DNA from 3 places in the Brevibacillus ruminantium genome. Region 2 is predicted to be linked to each of the others. Evidence: riboswitches for the same ligand, from Rfam matches in the RefSeq annotation. Region 2 holds a riboswitch; each other region holds the start of a gene.
The links. Region 2 has a riboswitch for glycine ahead of gcvT (glycine cleavage system aminomethyltransferase GcvT). Riboswitches for the same ligand answer to the same signal wherever they lie in the genome.
Positions count from the first base shown of each region.

Region 1: it holds a riboswitch for glycine, as region 2 does, so the genes downstream of both, NDK47_RS18810 (alanine/glycine:cation symporter family protein) here and gcvT (glycine cleavage system aminomethyltransferase GcvT) in region 2, are expected to answer to the same signal.
Region 3: it holds a riboswitch for glycine, as region 2 does, so the genes downstream of both, purU (formyltetrahydrofolate deformylase) here and gcvT (glycine cleavage system aminomethyltransferase GcvT) in region 2, are expected to answer to the same signal.

Region 1 is NZ_CP098755.1:3,778,062-3,785,186, forward strand. It holds gene NDK47_RS18795 (FAD-dependent oxidoreductase) at 1-554, opposite strand, end outside; gene NDK47_RS18800 (electron transfer flavoprotein subunit alpha/FixB family protein) at 538-1,569, opposite strand; gene NDK47_RS18805 (electron transfer flavoprotein subunit beta/FixA family protein) at 1,566-2,396, opposite strand; glycine riboswitch at 2,719-2,828, shown strand; gene NDK47_RS18810 (alanine/glycine:cation symporter family protein) at 2,998-4,350, shown strand; gene NDK47_RS18815 (methylated-DNA--[protein]-cysteine S-methyltransferase) at 4,544-5,149, opposite strand; gene NDK47_RS18820 (bifunctional transcriptional activator/DNA repair enzyme AdaA) at 5,154-5,705, opposite strand; gene NDK47_RS18825 (TrmB family transcriptional regulator) at 5,955-6,713, shown strand; gene NDK47_RS18830 (MFS transporter) at 6,806-7,125, shown strand, end outside.
Region 2 is NZ_CP098755.1:3,229,856-3,236,980, reverse strand. It holds gene NDK47_RS16000 (YqhG family protein) at 1-820, opposite strand, end outside; gene NDK47_RS15995 (DEAD/DEAH box helicase) at 851-2,554, opposite strand; glycine riboswitch at 2,778-2,871, shown strand; glycine riboswitch at 2,872-2,982, shown strand; gene gcvT (glycine cleavage system aminomethyltransferase GcvT) at 3,064-4,170, shown strand; gene gcvPA (aminomethyl-transferring glycine dehydrogenase subunit GcvPA) at 4,213-5,562, shown strand; gene gcvPB (aminomethyl-transferring glycine dehydrogenase subunit GcvPB) at 5,555-7,021, shown strand.
Region 3 is NZ_CP098755.1:2,832,295-2,839,419, reverse strand. It holds gene ytaF (sporulation membrane protein YtaF) at 1-514, opposite strand, end outside; gene NDK47_RS13980 (DUF1232 domain-containing protein) at 648-1,319, shown strand; gene NDK47_RS13975 (GNAT family N-acetyltransferase) at 1,477-1,992, shown strand; gene NDK47_RS13970 (O-methyltransferase) at 2,036-2,674, opposite strand; gene NDK47_RS13965 (hypothetical protein) at 2,658-3,047, opposite strand; gene NDK47_RS13960 (TetR/AcrR family transcriptional regulator) at 3,278-3,847, shown strand; gene NDK47_RS13955 (DUF5360 family protein) at 3,917-4,324, shown strand; glycine riboswitch at 4,438-4,546, shown strand; glycine riboswitch at 4,549-4,624, shown strand; gene purU (formyltetrahydrofolate deformylase) at 4,769-5,635, shown strand; gene NDK47_RS13945 (hypothetical protein) at 5,843-6,373, shown strand; gene NDK47_RS13940 (ATP-binding cassette domain-containing protein) at 6,389-7,125, shown strand, end outside.

The sequences.
Region 1 (7,125 bases), 550 kb from region 2:
GCCAGTGCGACTTCATCGGGGCGAAACTCTTTGTGAAAGCCCAGAGATTTTGCCAAAAGAGAGTTTACCCCATCTGCGAGAACCACCACGTCGGCGAATAGATCGCCATCGGGACGATCCGTGCGGACTCCGACCACCTTCCCGTTTTCTACCAAACATTCCGTAACGACCGTTTCGTTGATGAGGAGGGCTCCCTGCTGAACCGCTTTGTCGGCAAACCACTGGTCGAACTTGGCCCGCAGCACGGTGAAATTGTTATAGGGTTCTTCTCCCCATTCCAGGCCCTTGTAGCTCATCGTGACAGCCGATTGCCCATCCAGCATCATAAATCGCTGCTCGACAATGGGGCGCTCTACAGGGGCCTCTTTGTAAAAGCCGGGGATAATGTCCTCCATCATTTTGCGATAGAGCACCCCGCCCATGACATTCTTGGAGCCGGGATACTCGCCCCGCTCCAGCAACAGGACATTTACACCTGCTTTTGCCAGCGTGTACGCGCAAGACGTGCCGGCGGGTCCGGCGCCGACGACGATCACATCAAACTTTTCCGCCATACTGTACCTCCTTGCCCGCTGCCGTCTGAAATGCCTCGATCAGCATCGGGACGATTTCAAAAGCATCTCCGACAATCCCATAGTGGCAGGATTGGAAAATAGGTGCCTGCGGGTCTTTGTTGATCGCAATGATCAGGCCGGAGTTTTGCATGCCGACGAGATGCTGGATGGCACCTGAAATGCCAATCGCGAAATACAATTTTGGCGTGACAGTTACCCCAGTCTGTCCTACCTGGTGCGCATGATCAATCCACCCGGCTTCCACGGCATCGCGACTGGCACCGACTGTGGCGCCGATCACTTCGGCAAAGCGGTGCAGAAGCTGGAAGCCCTCTTTGCTGCCGAGACCTTTGCCGCCGGCGACGATGATATCTGCTTCGTCCAGCCGCACTTTGGTTTGGGCTTCCCTGACGATTTTCAGCACCTTGGTCCGAATGTCTATCTCCTGCAAAGGCAGGGTTTCTTTTATGATCTCACCTGATCGGGATGGGACCGGGGGAAGCGCTTTCATCACTTTTGGTCGGACCGTTGCCATCTGCGGCCGATGCTTTTTGCAGAGAATCGTCGCCATGATGTTCCCCCCGAATGCCGGGCGGCTGGCTTCCAAAAGTCCTGTCTCCTGATCAACGTCAAGCATCGTGGTGTCTGCGGTCAATCCCGTTTCCAGATCCGTTGCCACCGCACTGGCCAGATCCTTTCCTGTCGAGGTTGCCCCGTACAGGATGATTTCCGGCTTGTGCTTTTCTACACAATGAATGACAGCTCTCATGTAGGATTCCGTACGGTAATCGCAAAAGATCGGATCGTCGTAGAGATAGACCTGATCCGCTCCAAAGTGAAACGCTGTCTCACACAAGCCGCTGACCTGCTCGCCAATGAGAATGCCTGCCAGCGGCACTCCCCGTTTATCCGCAAGCTTACGGCCAGCGCCCAAAAGCTCAAGGGAGACAGGCACAATTTGTCCATCCCGGTGCTCCAAAAAAACCCATACTCCTTTGTACGCATCCAAACTCATGTCCGTGCCTCCTTCCCTGCAAAAAGCTCCTGTCTCTGCAGCAAGATGTCCATCAGACGGCTGACCTGTTCCCCAGCCGAACCCTGCAGAAGCTCGCCGCCCTTTGGTTTTTCCGGAGGCCACACCTTGGCGACAATCGTCGGCGAGCCCTTGAGACCGAGCAACGTGCGGTCGACGTCCTCCAAATCGGCGACAGACCAGATGACAGGCTGATAGCGGGCCGCGCGAATCATATTGGGCAGAGGGGAGTAAGGCACTTCGTTGATTTCCTTTTCCACCGAAAACAGGCACGGCAAGCTGGACTGAATCACTTCGTAACCGTCTTCCAATTTGCGGTGAACGACGGCATAGCCCTGCTCTTTGTTCACCTCGACCACTTTCTTTACACTGGTCAACGGAGGAATATCCAGACGTCTGGCGATACCCGGCCCGACCTGACCCGTGTCCCCGTCAATCGTCATCTTTCCGCAAATCACCAGATCAATCGGATTGTCTTTCCCGATTTTCTCCAGTGCTTTCGTCAGGGCGTAGCTGGTGGCGAGCGTATCGGCTCCAGCAAACGCGCGATCCGTGATCATATACCCTTCGTCCGCTCCGATTTCGATGCATTTGCGGATCGCTTTGACTGCAGGCGGCGGCCCCATCGTCAGGACGGATACCGTTCCTCCATACCTTTTCTTGATACGGACCGCTTCCTCCACCGCATGGGCATCATAGGGGTTCAAAATCGCGGGAGCACTAGAGCGATCCATTGTATTTGTTCTCGGGTTCATCTTGATGATTTTCGTGTCCGGCACCTGTTTGATACAGGCGACGATGTGCAGCATGTAATCTCCCTCCTTACAGCCCGACGCGGTATCGTTCAGACTGGGCTCACACAGGTTGTCTCCTTTTGGCACGACACTTGCGGGCAACATGTTCATCATTGATATAACGTATTGCGTCCGATTGTCGAATAGACCATAAAGAGCAGCACGTTTTCCGCGGGAGATATTTCAGCATTGACAAGTTGAGGATCGTCCCTATAATTGATTTATAAATTAGATAACGTTCGGATGAACCATTCAGGAGAAGACAGTTGTCTACCGACGGGGCAAGGGGCGAAAATCCCGAAACTCTCAGGTCTTGGAAACAAGTAAAACTGCATGGGGACGAGCCTCTGGAGAGACTCCCTCTTTTATCCAAAAGAGGAACGGGCACCGAAGGAGCAAATTCGCGGCGGCGAATAATCTCTCAGGTAAAAGGACAGAGTGGACGAATTTTCACATGCAGAGACTGCAGTTTATTTGTTGATCAACAAATTCAAATCATCAGTCTTTGTTTGCTCAATGTCCCATATGCTTCATTTCCCATGACGATCTCCAGAGAACATTTCATCCTCGATGAAGTGTTTTTCTTTTTTACAGAACGACGAGGGGGAACGAGAGAATGGACTGGCTGATGAAACTGTTGGACACGGTTAATGATGTTGTCTGGGGACTTCCTACCCTGATTCTGCTTGTCGGTACGGGCGTGATGCTGACCATCCGCCTGCGCGGACTGCAGTTTCGCAAGCTGTGGTATGCGCTGCGTCTCGCTTTTGGCAAAAAGCAGGAGCATTCGGCAGCGGGTGACATCAACCATTTTCAAGCACTGATGACTGCGCTGGCGGCGACGATCGGAATGGGGAATATTGCGGGGGTGGCAACGGCCGTCGCCGTCGGGGGACCAGGTGCTCTCTTCTGGATGTGGATTACAGCCCTCTTCGGTATGGCAACCAAGTACGCAGAAGCGATTTTGGCCGTTAAATACCGTATCCGCCAGGAGGATGGCAGCTTTTCCGGGGGACCCATGTACTATCTGGAGCTGGGGCTGAAACAAAAATGGCTCGCTGTCCTGTTTGCCCTGTTTGGCACGATGGCCTCGTTTGGAATCGGCAACATGGTGCAATCCCACTCTGTAGCGGAAGCCGTGCAACTGAACTTTTCCATCCCTCCGTGGGTAACAGGCATCATTTTGGCTGCATTTACGGCCTTTGTCATTTTGGGCGGCGTGAAAAAGATTGGACAGGTGACAGGGGTGATGGTGCCGTTCATGGCTCTCTTTTACATCGTGGCCGGGCTGATTATTGTTGCGGTGCATATCGATCAGGTACCGCAGGCCCTGGCTCAGATCATTACAGGCGCGTTCAACGGAACCTCCGCAGCAGGCGGATTCCTCGGGGCGACCGTAGCCATGGCGATTCAAAAAGGGGTCGCTCGCGGTGTCTTCTCCAATGAAGCTGGTCTGGGCAGCGCCCCGATTGCCGCGGCTGCAGCCAAAACGGATGAGCCTGCCAAACAGGCGCTTGTTTCCATGACAGGGACCTTTATTGATACCATTATCGTCTGTACGATCACCGGACTTTCGCTTGTTACCACGGGAGCTTGGTCGACGGGGATGTCCGGTGTGGAAGCGACTACCTACGCATTTCAGAACGTCTTCGGGCATGCCGGCAGCTATGTGCTTGCTGTCGCGATCATCCTCTTTGCCTACTCTACCATTTTGGGCTGGGCCTACTACGGCGAAAAATGCTTTGCCTACCTGTTCGGAACTGGCTCCGCCCGGTACTACCGGACTGTCTGGGTGATCATGGTGGCAATCGGTGCGACACTCAAGCTGGATCTGGTCTGGACGCTCTCTGATATCATGAACGGCATGATGGCGATCCCCAACCTGATCGGCTTGATTGGTCTCTCTGGTGTAGTCGTGGCGGAAACCAAGCGTTTTTTGGACGGACGTGTTGAAGTTTATCGGCAGTAGCAGACAAAAAAATGGCGCAGAGAAGGAGACTTCTTTCTCGCGCCATTTTCCTTTGAAGAACATCCCTTTTTACAGGGATTGAAAAACTCCCGAATTCCCATTAATTGGATGTCACTACTTACTATCAACACTCTTGTCACCGATGGAGGGAGAAAACAGTCATGAGCGGTTTGATGCTAGCGTCCATTTTTTCTTATCCAGGAAGAGAAAGGGTAACGTTCTGAGGCTGCCGATATTTTTGTTCATGGGCCAGCAGCCATTCCTTTCTCCACAGTTCCCACGCATACCCGCGAAGCTCTCCATCCCTGCCAATCACCCGGTGGCAAGGAACGACGATTGCCCATGCGTTTTTGCCGTTCGCCGTTCCCACTGCCCGGACGGCTTTCTCCCGGTTGACAGCAGCTGCAATATCCTGATAGGAAGCTGTCTGTCCGTACGGGATAGCCTGTACCTGTTGCCACACCTCTTGTTGAAATTCAGTTCCCGTATGGCGAAGCGGAAGCTCAAAGCTCATCCGCTTGCCTTCAAAGTATTCGGCCAACTGCTGCAGGCAGAGTTGGAGCGCATCTGTGGCCACACTATCGGTCACAGGGAGGTCTGCATCAGGGGAATCAACCTTCAGTGTCTCAGAATTCGGTGCTTCTATCTTCTGTGTTTCTACATGCAGTGCTTCGGTATCCGGGGCTTCTACCTCATGCCGCCCGGTTCCCTCCCCGACAAAGCGAATCGAGGCAATACTTTTCCGATCACCGGCAATTTCCAGCTTTCCCAGCGGGGATGTATAATACCGTCTTTCCAAGTGGTTATTCCTCCTTCGTCGACCGCCTGAACTCAGTCGGGGTCTGCTTCATCTCTTGGTGAAAAACATGGGAAAAATGGGCGCTGTTCCGAAATCCGACTTGATGGGCGACCTGAGCAACCGACAGGCTGGTGCCGCGAAGCAGCTCCCGGGCAGCTTCCAGTCGTTTGCGGATCAGGTACTGTCCGGGTGAGCAGTCTCGCAATCTGCGAAAGCAGCGAAGCAGGTAGTACGGACTGATAAACAACCGGGCTGCCATCTCCCGCAGCGTCAACGGCTCTGTATAGCACTCGCTGATCAGCTGTTCCGCCCGCTGTGTCAGCTCCTCGTCAGCAGACTGCCACCCTGTCTTGTGCGGCTGACATCGTTTGCACGGGCGCAAACCCGTCCTTTGTGCCTCATCGAGCGTAGCAAAGATACGGACATGCTCTCGTTTCGGTGTTCTTGATTTACAGGATGGCTTGCAAAAGATACCGGTGGTCAGCACACCGTAATAAAATTTTCCATCATATGCGGGATCGCATTCGACTACCGCCCGCCAGATCTCCTCGTTCATCGACTGACCCCTCCCTCTTCTCTCCTGTATCTGATGGTCGTCGTTTAATTCTTCTCCCGTAGTATAACGCCAAATCAGGATGATACGTAAGGCTTACCAGATGAGAGTGCAATCTCACAAAAAAAATCCCTATACGTCGTACTTCCCAACCGTTTCTTTAGCCCCAAGGAAAAAGGGAGTATAATAATGGTACCGATCAGAAGGACGGAACGGATCTTTCGCAACAACTCACTCGGAGGGTACAGGACAATGTTGGAAACATTTGGGTTCTCCCATTATGAAAGCAGGGTATACGAAGCCCTTGCCGCAGGCGACACACCTATGGACGCGACTATGGTTGTCAAGCATTCAGGCGTTCCGAAAGCAAAAATATATGAAGTGCTCCAGCGGCTAGTAGAGAAAGGACTGGTTCTGGACTCTCTTTCTGAGAAGAAAAAATGGTATACGGCACTTCCCCCCAGCAGTCTGATTGATAAACTGACCACACAATTTGAACAAGATATCGATGCGCTCAAAACTTCTTTGACAAAGAAAACACTCAGGGATGACCGCATCTGGAATCTCAAAGCGGCTTCGTCGATCCGCGCAGAAAGCAGACACTTGATTCAAAACGCGACCAAATCCATTCGCTTCTCAGCCTGGAGCGATGATTTTGCAGCTTATGCAGCGCTACTTGAAGAAAGGGAGCGGGAAGGCATTGATGTGGAAGTGCTGGTTGTCGGCCGGAACCAGTGGAAGCTGTCTCGTGTCCATGAGCTGGTTCCAACAGAGGAGCATGAGGGACTCGAACGGTATCAACTGGTGGTGGTCGACCAGGAAGAAATTCTCCTTGCCGGTGAAGAGAACGGTGCCTGGCAGGCCATTCAGACACGAGCGCAGCCTTTCGTCAAATTTTTTGCCGACTTTTTCTATCATGATGTGGCTTTGGCAAGTATCACCCAGAAGCATTATGATCTGTTCATGGGAGATGAGGAAGTCCGAAAAATGCTGATTCGTCTGCGCTATTAATATTGTCAGGATTTTCTCTTGTGTGCTCGCGCAAGAAAGGTTACCATCGTAGTGGTAACCTTATTTAATTTTACCGAGAGGAGAGCATCTTTGTGAATCCGCGCGTCTTTATCCTTGCTATTGCAACCTTCGTGGTCGGAACGGTGGAGCTGATTATCGGGGGCACCATGAATCTGATCACAGAAGATCTGAATATTCCTCTCAGTGCGGCCGGACAATTGATTACGGTCTTTTCCCTGTCGTTTGCCATCTCAGCACCCATCCTGATGCACGCAACCCGCAGCATGCCGCGCAAACCTTTGTATCTCACGGCCCTTTTTGGTTTTTTCCTCAGCAATGTTCTCGCGGCGTTGAGTCCCATCTATGCATTGCTGTTAGTGGCCCGCATTCTCTCAGCGGCCTGCGGTGCCTT
Region 2 (7,125 bases):
CGGACAAGCTTTGCTCCCGTTTGACTGCGGGATTCTCTTTGGCTTTCAGGTCTGCCATCCCGTCGGTTTTCTCGTCCTCTTCACTGGGCTCAGGCGATTCGTCCGCAGCTGTTGGTGCCGTTTGACGCTCCTCCAGTTCCCGGTAATACACCTCGAGAATCTCCAGCTCCTCATCGAGTCGCTGTTTTGCTTCTGCCGCCCATGTTTGATCCAGATCGGCCAGCATTTGATTGATCTTCTCCTGCATCATGCCAAAGGCCTGTTCAATGGAAATGCGCCGATCCAGCGTGTAGTGATAATCAGGAATTGAGGGGGACAGAGAGCGCTCCAACAAAAAGGGATAGAAGCCATCCACGATTTGAGGATCGTGTAAATTCACCCCGAAATGAAGAAGGAGGTCACGCTTTTTGTCGCAGATAAAGGATACTTTCCAGTTTATTCCCAGCCAGGGTACCAGCGGAGAGGAACGGCGCGACGGAGAAATGGTCCCTCGCTCCGCCGTTTCGTACATGCACACAAAGCTGCCATGCTTCCGGACGGATTGAAAGATTTGCTGCAGACGAGCTGCTCCCAGATGGAGATGCTCAGCACGACGGTCGCTGGGTATCCGCTCCGGATGGAAGCAAAAGGTCATGACGAGCGGCTGGTAGGGGAGGTTCATCTTTTCCACCCAGCTCCAGTAAAAAGGGCGGTTGCCAATATCCTTATCAACCTCAACGGGCAGCTTTACCGTCAGATAGTCGGGATGCGTTTCCATAATATGTGAAGAGAAAGCGGCCAGATACTGCTCTACATATTCCCGAACTTGTTGCTGCTTCATCGCTCGAGCCCTCCTTGCCCGCGGGGGTTACTACTTTTCGGCTGCTTCCTGAAGAGATCCCTGTGATTGTCGGACGGTACGCATGGCTCGGATCGCTTGCCCCATATTATCCAGCTTGAGCGCCATTTCCCGTTCTGAAGCCGAATCCATGATGATGCGAACCAGATTCTCCTCCAGAGATTGAGACAGATTCAATCGTTCCACGATATCATCCAGCTCCCCGATTACCATCTCAAACAGATCGATCTTTTCATACAGAAGCTGCAGGATATGTTCTTCAATCGTACCGATGGTAGACAGATTGTATATGTGCACATCGCGCTGCTGACCCAAGCGGTGGACCCGTCCAATGCGCTGCTCCACCCGCATCGGATTCCAAGGCATGTCGTAATTGATGACGCGATTGCAAAATTGCAGGTTGATTCCTTCGCCGCCCGCTTCTGTTGCAATGAGCACCTGGGCGCGGTTCTGGAAAAGATCGGTCATCCAATCCTTTTTGCTCCGTTTGAAGCCGCCGCGAAAAGGCACGGATGTGATCCCGTGATCATGCAGATATTTTTGCAAATAGTTTTGGGTCGCCCGGTATTCCGTAAAGATGATCACCTTGTCATCGATTTCTTTAATCAACTCGATGGCTTTGGCCGCTTTGGAGTGTGCTTCGATGCGTTTGATCATCTCTACGAGCTCCAGGATTTCCGAGCGGACAGGAGAATCCTCGGCTGCCCGCTGGTGCATGTTGTACAGGGTGAGGAAGGCCGCTTCACGGCTGGAACAAACCTCGCGCTGGAGCGTAATCAGCGCCAGTGAGTTATACCCGCCTGAACCGGTGAGATACTGTTCCTTCACAAAACGAGTGACCCCTTCGTAGAGAGCAGCTTCCTCCGGAGACAGTTGGATCGGGATCGATTGGACGTGTCTTTGGGTAAAATGAACACCTCCATCGCTTCGGCGGTTGCGAATCATGACCTTGTCCAGCTCTGTCTTTAGCTGTTCATTGTTTTTGGCCTGCCGCTTTCCTTCGACATAGCTGGTCGTGAAGCTGGAGGTGTGTCCGAGGTGACCAGGCTTCAGCAGATTGATCAAGTTATACAGCTCGTCCATCTCGTTCTGAATAGGGGTGGCAGTTAACAGCAGACAGTATTTTTTACGAATTTCCTTGACGAATTGATAGTTGCGGGTTCTTTTGTTTTTGAGCTTATGAGCCTCATCGATAATCAGCATGTCGTAGTCGATGTCAAGCACGTGGCGCCTGTGCGGGTCCCGCTTTGCCGTATCTATCGAGGCGACAACGACATCATATTGACGCCACATGTACTCTTTTTTTTGAGCCATCGCGGGGATGCCAAACTTTTGGTTCAACTCTTTGGTCCACTGGATGACCAGGGAGGCAGGAACCAGTATCAGGATTTTTTTGGCCAAACCGCGAATCATGTACTCTTTCAGGATCAAGCCGGCTTCGATGGTTTTTCCAAGACCGACCTCGTCAGCCAAAATCGCGCGGCCGCGCATTTCATTTAAAACACGCTCGGCTGTCTGCAGTTGATGAGGATACGGCTGGAGGGTGGGGAGGTACTGCAAGCATTGGAGCTGGTCAAATTCACGGATCGCCAACGCTTCCTCGGCCCGCAGGGTAAGCTGGAACAGCTCCCATTTGTCCCAGGGGCCGTCCTCCTTCATTCGCTTCTGTAGCAAATCCATCCAATCCCTCTCGAAGGAAACGGGAATGTTCGTCATCGTATCGCCTCCTCATTCTTTGTGCTGAGGAATTTGTTTTAGTTACTCAGTTAAATACGAACAATATTCTTTTTAAATAAAAATTTTGTTAGTGAATTTGTAAGTTGATTGGCAATTTGCATATTTTCAAGAATCGACTCTCGTGGTAGGATAAAGAAGGAGTTCATTCCAGTAGTATGGAATGTTACTGAAAAGTTTATGTATGACCCAGTATCCATCGCGAATGAAAGTAGCAGGGAGAGACTGCCTGTATGGCAGCGCCGAAGGAGCAAGCCGGCAACGGTGAATCTCTCAGGCAAAAGTACCTCTACTGGACGCATCTCTGGAGAGAGCTCGAGCGAGAGCCACCAAAGGGGAAACTTGCACATGGAGCAACTGCGCTCCTTTCAGCAAGGCAACTCTCAGGTACCAAGGACAGAGGAGGAGGAATGGGCGCCGTCGTTCTTTGGCGTTCTTATTTCTCTTGTTTTGTCCTTTTTTGTTGCAGAAAAACTCAGGAGGTGCCAGACATGGCGACATTGAAACGCACGCCGCTATTTCCTGCCTACGAAAAGTACGGGGCGAAAACGATTGACTTTGGCGGCTGGGATTTGCCCGTGCAGTTTTCCGGTATTACGCAAGAGCACGAAGCAGTCCGGACAAGGGCAGGTTTGTTTGACGTTTCGCACATGGGCGAGGTAGCGGTAAAAGGTGAAGGAGCGTTTCTCTATCTTCAGAAGCTGACCACGAATGACCTCTCCAAGCTGGAAGTAGGTCAAGCCCAATACAGCGTCTTTTGTTATCCGGACGGGGGCACGGTAGATGATCTGCTGGTTTACAAATATGCAGATGACGATTACCTGCTCGTTATTAACGCTGGCAATACCGACAAGGATTTTGCCTGGATGCAGGAGCATCTCAGTAAAGGCGTGCAGATTGAAAACATCTCCGCGCAGACGGCGCAGCTCGCGATTCAGGGGCCAGTGGCTGAGTCCATTTTGCAAAAGCTGACGGATACAGATCTTTCGCAAATTGGCTTCTTCCGTTTCCAGCGTGATGTACTGATTGACGGTGTTCCATGCCTCGTTTCCCGTACGGGTTATACCGGCGAAGACGGCTTTGAGATCTATCTTGCCCAAGACAAGGCGATCCAGCTTTGGGATCGGCTGCTGGAGGTCGGAAAAGAAGATGGGCTGGTTCCATGCGGTCTGGGTGCACGCGATACGCTGCGTTTCGAATCCAAGCTGCCGCTTTACGGACAGGAGCTGAGCAAGGACATCTCGCCAATCGAGGCGGGTATCGGCTTTGCTGTAAAGGTGGACAAAGAAGTGTCTTTTATCGGCCAGGAAGCATTGAAGGCACAAAAGGAAAAAGGCGCGCCGCGCAAGCTGGTGGGCATCGAAATGATTGATCGCGGTATTCCGCGCAGCCATTATCCCGTGTTTATCGGGGACGAACAAATCGGCGAAGTGACGACAGGTACTCAGTCCCCTACATTGAAAAAGAACGTGGGGCTCGTGCTGATCAAATCCGAGCACGCTGCTGTCGGTACGGAGCTGGAAGTGGAAATTCGCGGCAAGCGCCTCAAAGCAGTCGTGGTGTCCACGCCATTCTATAAGCGTCCCAAGCAATCATAAATTACGGTTTCCAAGACCCCATTTATAAGGAGGACAACGTTCGTGAAATACCGTTACCTGCCTCAAACTGATCAGGACAAACGCGAGATGTTGGACACTCTCGGAATTTCCCGGGTGGAAGAGTTATTCGCAGATATTCCCGAAGAAGTCCGTTTCAAAGGCGCCTTGCAAATTCCAGAGGCCCTTTCCGAGCCGGAATTGGTGAAATATTTTTCATCCCTTGCCGGTAAAAATGCTAACTTCAGCACCCATGCCAGCTTTTTGGGGGCAGGTGTCTACCAGCACCACATCCCGAGTGTCGTCAACCATATGCTGCTTCGCGGTGAATTCTTCACAGCCTACACACCATACCAGCCCGAGATTAGCCAAGGCGAGCTGCAGGCGATTTTCGAATTCCAAACTATGGTGTGTGAGATGACTGGCATGGAGGTGGCTAACTCTTCCATGTACGACGGCGCAACTTCTCTGGCTGAGGCCGCCATGATGGCTGCCGGCCATACCGGAAAAAGAAAAGTGGTCGTCTCCCGCTCTGTTCATCCGGAAGCACGCAATGTTCTTCGCACCTATGCTTACGGACAAGGCGTCGAGGTAGTGGAAGCCGACCTGAAAGACAGCGTAACGGATACAGCGGCGTTGGAAGCTCTTGTCGACGAGCAGACAGCGGCTGTCATCGTGCAATATCCCAACTTCCTGGGACAAATAGAAGATTTGACTGCGATTGAGCCGATTGTACACGGGAAGGGGGCACTTTTGGTCGTCTCCTCCAACCCGCTCTCTCTCGGTGTTCTCGAAGCACCGGGTAAAATGGGCGCTGACATTGTCGTAGGAGACATGCAGCCGTTCGGGATCTTCGCATCCTTTGGCGGACCGCACTGTGGATACTTTGCGACTACGTCAAAACTGATGCGCAAAATGCCGGGCCGGATCGTCGGACAGACCAAGGATGAGGACGGAAAACGTGGCTTCGTGTTGACGCTTCAAGCGCGGGAACAGCACATTCGCCGTGAAAAGGCGACATCCAACATTTGCTCCAACCAGGCTTTGCTGGCTCTGGCCGCTTCCATCGCGATGTCATCCTATGGAAAGCAGGGCGTTCAGGAAATCGCCATGCTCAACCTGCAGAAAGCGCATTATGCCAAGCAGGTGTTGGCAGCAAAAGGCTTTGAAATCGTGGGCAGCGCACCATCCTTTAACGAGTTTATCGTCAAGCTGAACAAACCGGTGGCGGAAGTGAACCAAGCGCTGCTCGGCAAAGGCATCATCGGCGGCTACGACCTCGGTCTGGACTACCCGGAGCTGTCGAATCACATGCTCGTGGCAGTAACCGAGCTGAGAACAAAAGAAGAAATCGAAACACTGGCGCAGGAACTGGAGGCGATCAACCGTGCATAACGACAAGGAAAAAGCACTGATCTTTGAATTGAGCAAGCCCGGTCGCGTAGGCTACAATCTCCCGGCGCTTGATGTGCCTGAGGTAGAAGTTACGGAGCTGCTGCCAAAGCATCTGATTCGTGAGACGCCAGCAGAGCTGCCGGAGGTGTCCGAACTGCAGCTGGTTCGTCATTACACCGAGCTGTCCCGCCGAAATCACGGGATCGACAACGGTTTCTATCCGCTCGGTTCCTGCACGATGAAATACAATCCAAAAATCAACGAAGATGTAGCCCGTTATGCAGGCTTTGCCCAAACCCACCCGTATCAGGCGGAGGAATCTGTTCAAGGTGCGCTGGAGCTGTTGTACAACCTGCAGAATGAATTGGCCGAAATTACGGGAATGGACGCTGTTACGCTGCAGCCTGCTGCCGGTGCTGCGGGTGAGTGGACAGGTCTTCTGATGATCCGTGCCTATCATGAAAGCCGCGGTGATCATGCGCGTACTAAAGTAATCGTGCCCAACTCCGCACACGGCACCAATCCAGCCTCTGCCGCTGTTGCCGGTCTGGAAACCGTTACGATTCCATCCGACGATCGCGGACTGGTAGACATTGAGGCTTTGCGCCAAGCTGTCGGTTCCGATACGGCTGCGTTGATGCTTACCAACCCGAATACCCTCGGCTTGTTCGAAGAGGATATTGTCGAGATGGCCAAGATCGTCCATGATGCCGGCGGACTGCTCTACTATGACGGAGCCAACGCCAACGCGATCCTGGGCATCGCTCGTCCAGGGGACATGGGCTTTGACGTGGTTCACCTCAATCTGCATAAAACCTTTACCGGCCCTCATGGCGGCGGTGGACCCGGTGCAGGACCTGTCGGCGTGAAAAAGATCCTGGAACCGTTCATGCCCGCTCCAATCGTCGGCAAGAAAGCAGACGGCACGTTCTTCTGGGACAACGACCGCCCACAATCGATCGGCCGCGTAAAAGGATATCATGGAAACTTTGGAATCCTCGTCCGTGCTTATGCGTATATTCGTTCGATGGGACCAGAAGGATTGCTGCAGGTATCACAAAACGCTGTCCTCAGCGCCAACTACATGATGCGCAAGCTGGCTAGTGCATACGAGCTGCCCTATGATCGCGTCTGCAAGCACGAATTCGTTCTCTCCGGCGTACGTCAGAAAAAGCTGGGTGTTCGGACGCTTGATATTGCCAAACGTCTGCTCGACTTCGGCTATCATCCGCCGACCATCTACTTCCCGTTGATTGTTGACGAATGCTTGATGATTGAGCCGACTGAGACAGAATCCAAAGAAACGCTTGACGAGTTTATTGACATCATGCTGCAAATTGCGCGTGAATGTGAAGAGACTCCGGAGATCGTCCAGGAAGCACCGCATACGACTGTGGTTCGCAGATTGGATGAGGCGACGGCTGCTCGTAAACCGATTCTTCGTTATCAGCCTGAATAACTTGCGAAAGCTGCCGAATATGGTTCGGCAGCTTTTTTTACAACAGAACAGTTCTTTCAGTCCTTGGTGGCAAAAACCTTTGGAAATGGGGCTGCGGCGAGAAG
Region 3 (7,125 bases), 400 kb from region 2:
CCGCCCACACTGTAATAAAGCTTCCGATTGCGGCTGTGATCGAGACAGCATGGGGTGACAAGCCGATCAAGCCGGCGCTGAGACCGTTCGTTACAGCATTGGCGGCCAGTGCAATCCCCAGTATGCCTGCTTCGCCCAGTCCAATTTCTCCAGACTTGTCGAAATCGACGATCTCCGGATTTTGCAGGATGCCTGAAAGATTTTTGGCTCTTGTGCTGCCCTCAGCCGATGTAGCAGGAACCGGCTTGTTTCGCGGGGCAGCCAGTAAAATAATCCGAATGCCAATCACCGTCAAGATCAAAGCACCTAAAAGCACAGGCAGGATACCGGGGAGTATGGCAGCCAAAATCTGCCCAAAAAAGATCCCAATTTCACTCAGTACCAGACAGATGACGGCCATTAAAAAATTGGCCAAAAAACCAATGCGAATCTTGCGGATCCCGTATGAAATGCCTACACCAAAATTATCGATACTCGATGAAATGGCAAAACCCAAAATGATTAACCAATTCACTCTACAATCACTCCTCCATTCAGTTTCTGTCATTGTATTGAGATTGTTGAAAAAAGTGCCTGTTCACAGAAAAAACTGTTGAGGAAAAATCAACGCGCACTCTGCGTAATTTGTCCAAGGGAGTGGATGATGCATGACTGTAGACAATCAACGTGTCGATTTGGGTCACATCATAAAATCCTTGCTAAAAAAACACTCTCTTTCAATGCGAAAACTAAGTACGTTAACGGGTATCGATACCGCTACCATTTCCCGAATCGTCAACGGAAAGCAACAAGCCAAACTGGATCACCTCAAGCTTTTTGCCACTCATCTAAATGTCCCGCTGTCAAAGCTGCTTCAGGCAGCCGGTTTCGAAGTGGAGTCCTCCAGTGAAGGCGGCGGGACGGAGCTTCATGCTTCGATTGATGCGATCCAGGAGGTTCTCGTCTCATCTAACTTTTTTGACCGCCAATTTACGACGGAGCGTGTAGAGAAGGAGCTGACCCGTTATGAAAAATACGCATTGACGGAAGAGGGCAACCGTCTCATTCACGCAGAATTTGCAGCGAAGGTAGAGCAGGTAAGCGGAGCAGGGCCATTTATTGAGCAGTTGAGAACGATGTATGAGCTGTATACAAAGGCAGGTACGACAGACCATGTACGGGCGCTGCTTGGGAGTGCTTTGCTGTACTTTATTTTGTCGACGGACATCATACCCGATTACATTTTCCCAATCGGATATTTGGATGATGCCATCGCGGTTCAGCTTGTTTTGAACCGGCTTGAACAGTTACAGTCCGCTTCAGCAGAAGGTGTTGAATAACGGCCTGACTTACGTGAAAGAGGAAGGCTGTACACTGCAGGTGTGAGCCTTCCTTGTTTATTCTTCTTGTGCTATCTTACAACTTAATAGACGAAAAATAGAAAGGGGGAATAATTTACGCAATTATTACAAAACGACAGAAAGGAAGTCTACTTCTATGAATAGGAAAACAATCGGTAATGAAAAGGAATATGTCGTGGAGTTTACATATATCACGGGACAAGAAGCACGAGAGATCGAAGTCGTAAAAGAGCTTTTTTTGGAGTATGCACAATCGCTGGAAATCGATCTTTCTTTTCAGGATTTTGACACAGAATTTCAAGCGTTGCCAGGTAAGTATGGGTCACCGGATGGCGCTCTGCTCTTGGCCTTTGTTGATGGACAAGCAGCAGGATGCATCGCCCTTCGCAAGATAGAGGAGGGGATCTGCGAAATGAAGAGATTGTTTGTTCGTGATGGGTATCGCGGTTTTCACATTGGGAAAAGCTTGATTCAGATGATCATGCAGAAAGCCTCGCAGATGGATTACAATTATATGAGACTCGATACACTGCCAACGATGACAAAAGCACAAGATCTCTATCGATCATTTGGGTTTTATGAGATTGAGCCTTATGTATTTAATCCGGTCGAAGGGACCAGATTTATGGAGGTAAACCTAAAAAGCGTTTGATAAGTAGTAAAACGCTTTTTAGGCCATGTTGTGTTTTCAGCGATCATTTCTTTACTTTGGAAAGGGTCAGGCCATCGCCGATGGGAATGAGCAGGGACTCTAACTCAGGGTGATTGGCTACCGTTTTATTAAATTTCCTCATGATTTCGGTATAACGTTTCGGTTGAATACTCTCATCCGCTACACTTCCGCCGGCAAGTACGTTATCGGTGACGATTACAGCTCCTGGCTCCGCCAATCTGATACAATAGTTCAGGTAATTTTCATAGTTTTCCTTGTCAGCATCGATAAAGAAAAAATCAAACCGTCTCTGATCCTTCTCCAGCTTTTCCAGGCTTTGCAAAGCTTCCCCGGTGAGATACGTTACTTGATCGCCAAAGCCCGCTTTCGATAGATTGCTGTAGGCGAGCTGCGCGTATTTCTCATCTAACTCCAGAGAAGTTAATTTTCCTTCGGTCCCGAAACCTCTGGCAAGGCAAATCCCGCTATAGCCCCCGAGAGCCCCGATTTCCAAAACATTTTTTGCTCCTGTAATGGATATCAGCATGGTGAGCAGTTTTCCAGAGGAGGGGGATACCGATATGGAGGGCATTTCGTTTTCTTTGATGGACAAAATGACTTCCTCCAAAAGGGCATCTTGGCATTGAAACACGTTGTCAATATAGCTATTGATTTGTTTCATCAGAATCCATTCCTTTCTCACGAATATGTTGTGTCTCACGATTCGATGCGGATGCATCCGTTTTCTCTTTTTTCTGATAGGGTATTTCGGCGGCTTCATTTTCATGTATTTCAAATAATTGAATAAACTCGTTGATCACCATATCAATCGCTTTTAATTCTCCGACTAATATTTGATGGATCGATTGAAACTCGGGTTCCTCTAACTGTTGCTTAATCGTTGAACGCTTTAGGTTCATATTCTCTAAAAAGGCAATCGCTCTTCCTCGGCGAAAGGTTTTGGGTCCACGCCGTGGTGAAAGACCCTTATCTTCGTCGTGCACACCACGATGATGTCCTTCTTTCAGATCGCCCCTATATTTTCCACCTCTCATGATCACGCCTCCATTTGTATACATTTGTATACGAGTGTACGTGATGCTGATTGTATACAAACGTATACATGATGTCAATCAATGTTAATCAATAGCAAGTCTGTTTTTTCTGAACGGGGACTCCTTGACATAATTTGTCTTTAGGAACTATACTGTTTACGTTGTTGGTACCCAAAATAATATTACAGTACCACCGTTTTCAAAAAATGAACGAAAGGAGAGTCTCCTGCTTGAAGCAACGCATCCAGCAAGCCGTGCTCGAATTAATCGTCGAAAAAGGGGTCAAGTTTACCATGAGCGACCTTGCTTCTCATCTGGGAACCAGTAAGCGAACCATCTATGAGCATTTTGCTTCCAAAGAAGAGATGATCAGCGTCATCGTGGATGAAGCCATCGCCGAAGTACAGGAAACCGAACGGAAAATCTATGAAGATCAGACTTTGACCACCCTTGAAAAGCTGAAAGCAGTTCTCTGTATCGTCCCGAGTGGCCTTCACTTCGGAGATGCCCGCTTGCTTTCTGAGATGAAACGCTACGTCCCCGACGAATGGAAGAAAATCGACAAGCAGATGCAAGAAGAGTGGAAGACGGTCACCGTTATCTTAGAACAAGGTATCGCCAATGGAGAGTTGCGCCCGCTCCCTGTCACCAGTGTGATTCAGATGCTGCGCGGTGCGTCTGCGGCGATTTATGACCCTGATTTTTTGATCCATTCGCCGGAATCGCTGACCAGTGCCTTGGATACAATGGTGGAGGTCCTGCTGAATGGCATGGCCGTTTCCGATTGTACAAAAAAATAGAAAGAACCCTAGGGGAGGAGAATACACTTGAACCCGAAAAGAATAGACGCGCAGAGCCCAGAGCCATCAATGCATATCCTCAAGTGGTTTTTCCTGGTGATCGACATCTCCTTTTTCTTGTATTTCGGATCGACGGCATTGGGGCTTATCCCTGTAGAATACGCCTATTCCGATTATACGAACCCCATCCTGGTCGCCTGGAACTGGTCTTTTTTTCCGTTGGATATGGTGATCTCCCTTTCCGGATTGACGGCTATTTATCTACATCGCATCCAATCTCCAAAATGGAAGCCAGCCGCATTCCTTTCGCTATGCTTGACCTTTTGTTCAGGCTTGATGGCTATCTCCTACTGGGGAATTCGGCTTGAATTTGATTTGACCTGGTGGTTGCCCAATTTGTTCCTGATGCTGTATCCCTTGTTTTTTCTGCCTCGATTTTGGCGTGCTGCCTCAGTGACAGAGGTCCGCGAAGTGTGAGCTTGCTTGATTTGAATAGTTGGATCATCCGGAAGCTTTCTGATTCGCAGTTGACTCTTTGAAAAGGGTATGATTAACTGATTGCAAGTATTTTGAAAACTTCACATAGGCGGACCATTATTGTGGGAGAGCCTAAACGAGAAACAACTGTTTAGCACCGAAGGAGCAAGTCCCAAAAAACCTTGGGATCAATCTCTCAGGTAAACGTACTGCAATAGGACGCACCTCTGGAGAGAGCGAGCAGCCACCAAAGGGGAAGGCTCCCATCGGGAGTAAACTCTCAGGTAAAAAGGACAGGGGAAAGGTAGAGTACATGTACTTTATCTTTCTGCTGTCCTTTTTTGGTGCAGCCAAGGCGGGATCATGGTTGGAGAGCCCACTGCAAGCTAGCTGGAACCGTAATGCCGGGACGTTTTGCGAAAGATCAGAATGGGGGATAAAACAATGAGAAGCAGCAAAGCAACGATTCGTGCCGTTTTACTACTGTCTTGCCCGGAGAGACCAGGCATCATTTCCGATGTCTCCAATTTTCTCGTCAAACACGGAGCGAATATCGTTCAATTTGACCAGCATACCACGGACCCGCAGGATGGTGTCCTGTTTATGCGCATCGAATTTGACCTGGAAGATGACAGGCACTTCGCAAAGCTGAAGGGGAATCTGGCCGCCATGGCTGGTGAATACGGTATGGAGTGGCGTCTCAGCCATGAGAGGCAGACCAAACGCATGGCTATTTTTGTATCCAAAATGGATCACTGCCTTCTCGAGCTTCTATGGCGTTGGAAATCTGGGGAAATTCACGCAGAGATCCCCATGGTGATCAGCAATCACAATGACTTGCGTGAAGCAGTAGAATCGTACGGAATCCCGTATTACCACATTCCTGTATCGGCAGAGACGAAGGAGGAAGCAGAAGCAAAGACCTTGGAGCTGTTGAAAGACAAGGTTGATTTGATCGTCTTGGCCAGGTACATGCAGATTCTATCCCCTGCGTTTATCTCTCACTATCCGGATCAGATTATCAATATCCATCACTCTTTTTTGCCTGCGTTCATCGGCGCCAACCCCTATCGAAAAGCGTTTGAACGTGGTGTGAAGCTGATCGGCGCTACAGCCCATTACGTAACCAACGATCTCGATGAGGGTCCAATCATTGAACAAGATGTGGTGAGAGTCAATCATCGTTATAACGAAGCAGCCTTGAAAATCGCCGGACGACAAGTGGAGAGAAGTGTGCTTGCGCAAGCCGTCGCTTGGCATCTTAAGGATCATGTGCTCGTATACGGAAATAAAACCATTGTATTTGCGTAAGCTTTCACCTTCAAAGCCCCATCAAAATTGCCCCTCGATGTAAACAAACGTTTAAAAATCTCCACCCCCTTCTCAACCTTGGTAGGATTTTTTTTCTAGTCTATTTGAACTACAATATTGAATGAGAATTTTGCAACACGAAAAACCATCGTTGCAGAGGAGAAATTCGCTACCAGAGTACCAGGCAGAAGGGGGATCTCCAATGTTATGAGCTACTATTTTGCCCTATGCTCATCCGAAATGTACCAACAGAAATACCTGGAATTCCTGCTCGAGCATTATCATGAGTTGCATTTGCCATATGCCTTTCCCGAAACCTTTAGCTATCTCGCCAGTCCGGTGTTGATGGGGAAGGGGTGCTTCCTCTGTTTTAACGACGAATATGAGGTGATTGGGGCCTTTGGCTTCATCTTTGGGACTGGTGAGCACGAATACACGGATACAGACATCGTTCAAATTCAGGCCGTCTTCATACTCAAGCACTATCGTAAGTCCTATCTTTTTCTCCATAGCCTGCAGTTTTTTATCCAATACCTTGCCCAACAGCGTGGGGAGGTGCGGGAGATACGTTTTTGGTCACCTGCGGACGAGCCCCTGCGACGACTCTTTGATAAGCTCGCCCAGCGTGTTGCTTCTGTCCAAATGGAATTCGGCACACTGGATGAATACAGGGCCTCCTTTGAAGCATGGCAAGCCTATGCAGCCAAGTTTCCTGTTGAAAAGTATTTTGACTTGTAAAAGGGAGACCTTCTAATGTTGACTCTCTTGAAAAATCTGCTGGGCTACATACGTCCCTACAAATGGCTCACGGTCGTTTTTTTCACAGCACTCTGCTTTGATTTAGCCTTTGTCTCTCTTGCGCCCCTCAGCTTTAAATTTATCATCGACAAAGCCATTGAGCCGGGAGACTCTGCATTTTTCTTTTCATTTATACGAACATTTGCAATCATTGGTCTCTTCTGTATGAGTATGGGAGTTGTGAGTGATTACGCCCTGGCGAAATTAAACGCGAACGTGCAGACTGAATTGCGCAGACGATTATTTGATCAACTCCAACACCTGCCGATCGGTTTTTTTCAAAAAGCCCGGTCAGGGGATCTCGTCTCTTATTTTTCAGTGGATTTGCCTGCAATAGAAACCGCCATGGTGGTCATCCTGACCACGGGGATTCAATCGTTCACGGTGGTGATTCTCAGCACCATTGTTTTGTTTTCACTGGAATGGAGTATGGCCCTCCTCATTCTGGCAGGTGCTGCCTTCGTCTTTTGTGGACCTTATTTGCTAGGTCGACGTGCTCAGGCAGTGAACGCAGCCTATATCGAACGGCTGTCATTGATCACCAGTGATGTCCATGAAAATATGCGTGCCCAAAAAGTGATCAAAGGCTTTCATCTGCAACAAGCGATGATCGAAAAGTTCAATAAAAGATTGCAATCCTTTTCCCTCAGCTTTTACAACAAGCAGCTCATTAACACAAAGCTCGAACGCCT